2 linked regions of the Magnetofaba australis IT-1 genome follow. Each later gene encodes a partner of the first gene's protein in a complex. Links are inferred from orthologs where the notes say so. Each region holds a gene or a part of one and is shown in the gene's direction. Other genes may lie near its edges.

Evidence for each region.
Region 2: the proteins of uvrB (region 1) and MAIT1_RS17170 are in contact, whole or in part, in a crystal structure (PDB 7EGT), measured with the Thermus thermophilus proteins. The link is inferred for Magnetofaba australis IT-1 from one-to-one orthologs. Residues at the interface, in WP_096411307.1 of Thermus thermophilus: Glu23, Leu25, Arg26, Asp27, Gly28, Glu29, Arg30, Phe31, Arg55, Glu326, Asp327, Phe328, Glu379, Ser382, Gln383, His398, Gly400, Arg401; in WP_096412145.1 of Thermus thermophilus: His654, Arg656, Phe657, Gln666, Asp668, Glu669, Lys680, Arg681, Leu682, Ser683, Lys685, Tyr686, Ala687.

Annotation. Positions count from the first base shown.
Region 1 is NZ_LVJN01000020.1:665,860-669,268, forward strand. Bases 271-3,200 are described here. They hold uvrB (excinuclease ABC subunit UvrB), read left to right. Parts: upstream 271-667; coding sequence 668-2,734; downstream 2,735-3,200. Other genes in these bases: MAIT1_RS15180 (sugar transferase), read right to left, coding at 271-317; MAIT1_RS15190 (Crp/Fnr family transcriptional regulator), read right to left, coding at 2,789-3,200. Also shown: more of MAIT1_RS15180, read right to left, coding at 1-270; more of MAIT1_RS15190, read right to left, coding at 3,201-3,244. UniProt on the Escherichia coli protein: The UvrABC repair system catalyzes the recognition and processing of DNA lesions. A damage recognition complex composed of 2 UvrA and 2 UvrB subunits scans DNA for abnormalities.
Region 2 is NZ_LVJN01000020.1:1,147,321-1,150,799, forward strand. What follows is about bases 157-3,156. They hold MAIT1_RS17170 (ATP-dependent helicase), read left to right. Parts: upstream 157-618; coding sequence 619-2,694; downstream 2,695-3,156. Other genes in these bases: MAIT1_RS17165 (chloride channel protein), read left to right, coding at 157-622; MAIT1_RS17175 (bacteriohemerythrin), read right to left, coding at 2,794-3,156. In the rest of the region: more of MAIT1_RS17165, read left to right, coding at 1-156; more of MAIT1_RS17175, read right to left, coding at 3,157-3,258; MAIT1_RS17180 (bifunctional anthranilate synthase component I family protein/class IV aminotransferase), read right to left, coding at 3,434-3,479. UniProt on the Escherichia coli protein: A helicase with DNA-dependent ATPase activity. Unwinds DNA duplexes with 3'-5' polarity. Translocates on single-stranded DNA with 3'-5' polarity. Initiates unwinding more efficiently from a nicked substrate than double-stranded DNA.

The DNA of each region.
Region 1 (3,409 bases):
CGCAGCCAGCGCCCGAGGGGCGTGATGCGTGGGTCGTTGCTGACCGCTTGTTGCACATCGGCGCCATCTTCACTCACCCACATGGTGCGGAACTTATAGATGGTGAAGGGGCGGCCATGCAGCCCCCCGCGACGCTGGGAGAAGATGATCTGTCCTGGGTGGAAAAGCCAGATGGCTGACGCAACAAGCAGCATGAGTGGGGAAAACAGCGTCAATAGCGTCAACGCGCCGATGATGTCGAACAGACGCTCGACCCGCGTATGGGCGCGCGGAGTGTGCGGGTCTGGTTGCTGTATGGTGGCGTTTGGGTTCGCCATGCCGCTCCTCGTGGCGCTGGACTGGAATCTCCTGCATATTCAATAACACGATTCGTGCCAAGCGGAGGGTGCGCGCCCCGGCTTGCGACAAGAGGCGCGGCGCCCTAGATTCCTTAATAAGAACGACGCGTAGGCAAGCAGACGTCGAAAAGCGCAACCGTGCATGCATGGCGACCAACTGGACACTTCCCGAGGTCCAGGAGGGCGTCCCTCCTGGCGGGTCGAGGGCAGAGCCCTCGCGGGTCCAGGGCGGAGCCCTGGTCGGGGTCTGGGGCGAAGCCCTACTCTCTTTCATCTTCCCCGCACTTCTCCAAACACATAGATAGATCAATAGAAGCAAAGGTTGCCCCATGGAGCTGTTTGAACCGGCAAAATTCCAACTGGACGCCCAGTTCGCCCCTTGCGGCGATCAGCCCCAAGCCATTGAGCAACTGGTGGCCGGACTGCGTGAAGGGCGCAAGGATCAGGTGCTGCTGGGGGTCACCGGCTCGGGCAAGACCTTCACCATGGCCAACGTCATCGCCCAGTTAGGTCGCCCGGCGGTGATCCTGGCGCACAATAAAACCCTGGCCGGGCAGCTCTACGGCGAGTTCAAAAGCTTCTTCCCCAACAACGCGGTGGAGTACTTCGTCTCCTACTACGACTACTACCAGCCGGAAGCCTATGTGCCGCGCTCGGACACCTTCATTGAGAAGGATTCGTCGGTCAACGAGCAGATCGACCGCATGCGCCACGCCGCCACCCGCGCCATTCTCACCCGCCGCGACGTGGTGATCGTGGCCTCGGTCTCGTGCATCTACGGTCTGGGCTCGCCGGAGGCGTATGAGGCGATGTCGCTCACCTTGAGCGCTGGGCAGGAGATCGACCAGCGCGAGGCGCTGCGGTCACTGGTGGCGATGCAGTACAAGCGCAACGACATCGACTTCCAGCGCGGGACTTTTCGCGTGCGCGGCGACACCATCGAGGTGTTTCCCGCCCACGAAGAGGCGCGGGCCATTCGGATTGAACTGTTCGGTGATGAGATCGACCGCATCAGCGAGATCGACCCCCTCACCGGCGAAAATTTCGGCGCGGCGCCGAAAGTCACCTTCTTCCCCGCCAGCCACTATGTGACCCAGCGCGCCACCATTGTGCGCGCCATGGCGGAGATCAAGGAGGAGATGCGCGAGCGGGTGGACTGGTTCCAGAAGGAGAACCACCTGCTCGAAGCGCAGCGCCTGGAGCAGCGCACCCGCCACGATCTGGAGATGATGCAGGAGTTGGGCTACTGCACCGGCATTGAGAACTACAGCCGCTTTCTCACTGGCCGCAAAGCGGGCGAGCCGCCGCCGACGCTGTTTGAATACCTGCCCGAGGACGCCCTGCTGTTCGTGGATGAAAGCCACGTTTCGGTGCCGCAGGTGCGCGCCATGTATCGCGGCGACCGCAGCCGCAAGAGCACCCTGGTGGAGTATGGCTTCCGCCTGCCGTCGGCGCTGGATAACCGCCCCTTGATGTTCGAGGAGTGGGACGCCATGCGCCCGCAGACCATCCACGTCTCCGCCACCCCGGCGGTGTGGGAGCTGGAGCAGGCGGGCGGTCGCATCATCGAGCAGATTATCCGTCCCACCGGCCTGATGGATCCGCCAGTGGAGATTCGCCCGGTGGAGCATCAGGTGGACGATCTGATCCACGAGATCAAGCTCACCATCGAGCGCGGCATGCGCATTCTGGCCACCACCCTGACCAAGCGCATGGCCGAGGATCTCACCGACTATCTGGTGGATCTGGGCATCAAAGTCCGCTATCTGCACTCCGATGTGGACACCATCGAGCGCATGGAGATCATCCGCGATCTGCGGTTAGGCGAGTTCGACGTGGTGGTGGGGATCAACCTGTTGCGTGAAGGGTTGGATATCCCCGAGTGCGGGCTGGTGGCGATTCTCGACGCCGACAAGGAGGGCTTCCTGCGCTCGGAGACCTCCCTGGTGCAGACCATCGGCCGCGCCGCGCGTAACTCAGAGGGACGAGTGATTCTCTACGCCGACAAGCGCACCGGCTCTATTCAGCGCGCCCTGGCCGAGACCGAGCGGCGTCGCGGCATTCAGGAGCGCTACAACGTCCAGCACGGCATCACCCCCACCACCATCAAGCGGGGCATCAGCGACGCTCTGTCCGAGTTCTTCGACCCGCCCGCTATCAAGATTGACGATGAGCAAGGGGCTGAGGTCAAGCCCAGTGGGCGCAAGGGCAAGAAGGGAGCTAAGCCCAACACCCAGGTGGATCGCAATGCGCACTTGAAGGGACCGGCGCTGGAGAAGCGGTTGGCGGAGCTGGAGAAGCTGATGAAGGATGCGGCGGAGAATCTGGAGTTCGAGCAGGCCGCCATCTACCGCGATAAGCTGGTGGAGCTGGAGAAGCAGCAATTGATGGCGTGATTCAACGCGAGATGTTGCGCCGCCTGACGTGGCGTCGAGCGGCGCGATTTGTTGCTATCGATCCATCTGGCTGCGGCAGTCGATGAGGTGGTACATCATGATGCGGGCGACGTTGGCGGCCATCACCGGCCACAGATTGCCCTCGGCCTCACGGATTACGCGGCCAGGAATCTCAATCAGCTCGGACTTGTTGTCGGTCACCAGCGACACCGGCCATTTGGCGCCGGGATCCAACACCCCCATCAGACCGGTGATCTCGCCCACCTGCAGGCACGATTCGTGGAACGGCTTGCGCAGGCTCAAGGTTTCGGTCACCAAACGCCCTTTGAGCACGATCCAGCAATTCTCCGCCGCGTCGCCGTGACGATAGATATAGTGGCCCTTTTTATAGGTGACCATCTTCACGTCAGGGTGCTGCAGCATCTTCTCGAAGCTATTGCGATCCACCCCAGCCAGCACGCCGGAGGTGGAGAGAATCGAGGTGACCAGTTGAGCCGGGATATCCGCCATGGGGGCCTCCTGTGTGGCGAATGAAAGCCGCCTGACCACTGCATATGGCAGGCGTCAAAGATGCTGGTGGGCGCAGCGCCGTGCGATGCGTCGACGGCGCGTGGTTTCGCATGCGCGCATGGCGTTGGGCTGTGGGCGGCTTGGGGTTGCGCGCAGACGACAACT
Region 2 (3,479 bases), 480 kb from region 1 along the record:
GCTGGGCGCGCCCATCTCGGCGATTCTGATTCTGTTCGAGCTGACCAACGACTACCGCATCATGCTGGCGCTGATGGTGGCCTCCATGGTGGCCACGCTGCTGATCAATCAGGTCTATCGCGACTCGGTCTACACCAAGGCGTTGCGGCGACACAACATCGACCTGTGGTCGGGGCGGGAATCGGGGCTGCTGCGGCACATCAAGGTGGGCTCCATCATGCGGCGCAGTTATGAGCAGATTCCCGACTCCCTCTCCATTCGCAAACTCAAGGCGAAGATCCATCAGTCGCAGGAGGAGAACTTTCTGGTCACCAACGATGACGGCTCCTTGAAGGGCATCGTGTCGTTCCAGGATATCCGCGGCGTGGCCTTCGAAGAGGGGGTGGAGGATCTGGTGCTGGTGCGCGACATCGCCACCCGCGAGCTGATTACCGTCACCCCCGACGACAACCTCTACGACGCCTTCCGCCTGATGGGCTCGGGCAATATCGAGCAGCTGCCGGTGGTGGCCGCCAACGGCTCCGGCGAGGTGCTGGGGGTGGTGACCAATAACGACGTGATCAAAGCCTACAATCGCGCCCTGCTGGATCGTGAAGTGGAAGAGGAGGCGCGTTCCCGATGAGTAACTCCCATCTGCCCCTGGATCACGTCGGCGATTCGCCGATTCTATCCAATCTCAACCCGCCGCAACTGCAGGCGGTGACCCACGGCGCCGGGCCGGTGATGGTGTTGGCGGGGGCAGGCTCCGGCAAGACCCGCGTGCTGACCCGTCGTTTGGCCTATCTGATCCTCTCCGGCGCGGCCTCGCCGGAGACCATCCTGGCGGTCACCTTCACCAACAAGGCGGCGCGCGAGATGCGCGAACGGGTGTTGGAGCTGCTGGGGCTGGACGCGCCGTCGGGCGTGGCGCACCGCTTCTGGATTGGCACCTTCCACGGCATGGGCGCGCGCATGCTGCGCCAGCAGGGCAAGTATCTGGGCTACGACCCCGACTTCACCATTCTCGACACCGCTGACCAGGAGCGGCTGGCCAAGCGCATCTGCGACGAGTCCAGCTTCGATCACAAGTACTGGACCCCCAAGCGCCTGATCAACCACATCTCGCGCTGGAAGGATGACGGCATCACCCCGGACAGGCTGGACGAAGTCAACGAACGGGAGTTCCTCAATCCCGGTGACAAAACCCGCGTGCACTCTTTCTATCAGAGCTACCAGGAGAGTCTGATGCGGGCCAACGCCATGGACTTCGGCGACCTGCTGCTCAACTGTCTGGAGCTGTGGCGGCGTCACCCCGATCTGCTGGCCCACTGGCAACATCGTTTTGGCCATCTGCTGGTGGACGAGTATCAGGACACCAACGCGGTGCAGTACCGCTGGGCGGCGCAACTGGCCGACCTGCACAAGAACCTCTGCGTGGTGGGCGATGACGACCAGTCCATCTACAGCTGGCGCGGCGCGCGGCTGGATAACATCCTGCACTTCAAGGATGATTTCCCCGATGTGACGGTGATTCGCTTAGAGCAGAACTATCGCTCCACCGGCAATATCCTGCGCGCGGCCAGCGAGTTGATCAAACACAACCAGGGGCGCATGGAGAAGAGCCTCTGGACCGAGGATGATGATGGTCGCAAGATCGACCTGTTCACCGCCGAAAGCAGCGAAGATGAGGCGCGCTTTGTGGCCAGCGAGATCGGCGCGCTGTGCCCGTTGGGCGACTTCAGTCGCGCGGCGGTGCTGGTGCGCGCTTCGCGTCAGACCCGCGCCATCGAAGAGGGGTTGATGCGTCAGGGCATCCCCTATCAGGTGGTGGGCGGACTGCGCTTTATGGATCGCGCCGAAATCCGCGATGCGCTGGCCTATCTGCGTCTGGTGCACTCGGCTCGCGATGACGTCGCCTTCGAGCGTGTGGTCAATGTGCCCAAGCGCGGGGTGGGGCAGGTGGCCATGGCCAAAATCCGCGCCGTGGCCATGCAGGAGAGCGTGCCGCTGCTGGAGGCGACCCGGCGTCTGGTGGCGGCTGGCGGCATCAGCGGCAAGGCCAAAACCGCGCTCAAGGATTTCGTCATGCTCATCGACGAGGCGCGGCAGATCTGCCAGTTGGAGAGCCCGGCCATGGCGTTGGCCCACCTGCTGGACCGCAGCGGCTACGTGGCCTCTCTGGATGGCCATGAGAAGCGCGATGAGAAGATGGACAACCTGGCCGAACTGCGCGGGGTGCTGGTGCGCTCGGAGAGTTTAACCATGTTTTTGGAGGAGACCGCCCTGGTCACCGACATGCATGAGTCTGGCGAGCCCAGCCCCAACCGGGTGGTGATCTCCACTCTGCACGCGGCCAAGGGGCTGGAGTTCCCCTATGTGTTCCTGGTGGGGATGGAGGAGGAGACGCTGCCCCACTCCCTGGCGGTGAACGAGGGCGCCGAAGGGCTGGAGGAGGAGCGCCGTCTGGCCTACGTGGGCATCACCCGCGCCCGCGAGCGGCTCTATCTGACCCACGCGCGCAAACGCTGGATGTACAGCGAGCCCACATTCCCCATGCCGTCGCGCTTTCTGCGTGAGCTGCCCGCCGAGGTGCTGGAGGATCGCGGGCCCAAATTCTCGGTCAAGTTCGGCGCCTCGGGGAGCATCGGCCTGCCCTCCGGCGGATCGCGTCCGTTTGGCGGCGGCGGCGGGAGCCCGCGTTTTCGTTTGCGCTAATGCGCAAACACAGAGACCTTACGAGTTGATCTCTTTGATCGATGCAGACGTTGATCCCATTCAGGGTTTCGATTGTCGCGCAGTTTACGCCCCAAGGCTCTACGCGCCGCTGGCGGATTTGAGGTAAGCGACGTACTTCTGATCTTCAAAATTGGTGTGTTGCAGGAACCATTGGGTCAAAAACGCCGCCACTTTGATGCATGTGCTGCACTCCGTGACCACCTCCAGGCCCGCTTCCAACTTGGCTTCCGCCAGCATCCGCTCCCACTCGCTCTGGGCCATCTCTTTGCGCTGTTCCAGGTTCTTCTGAAACTCCAGTATGCGCTCGTGGTATTGGCGGTGCAGCGTTTTATGCGCCTCCAAGCCCGGGTAGCCCGCCTGCGCCATCACCGCCTCTTCGCGTTTGAAATGCTCGACCCAGCCATCTGACAGCAGACGCATGGACTCAAGGACGCGTTCCTGATCCTTGGGCGCGGCTTTGATGCTCTGGAACAGCTCCCAAAGCTCGCGGTGGTCGTCATCAATCTGTTCATTGCCGGTCAGGCGAATCGGATATTTAGACACTCGGGCGGCCTCAATTGTCTCTGACGCCGACCCCTGAAGGGCGGGCGTGAACGTGATAAATGATAAGTTTCGAATATAGCAGGCTTAACACGGTTTATGTAAGAGGCTTTTTTGCAGGATTTGCGGCGCAGGGTAAAAGGGAGGGAGCGGACGATGGCGGTTGTTGCCCAATCCGCTATTTTGAACAACTTTCGTTCAAAATAGCGGATTGACTCTGCTGT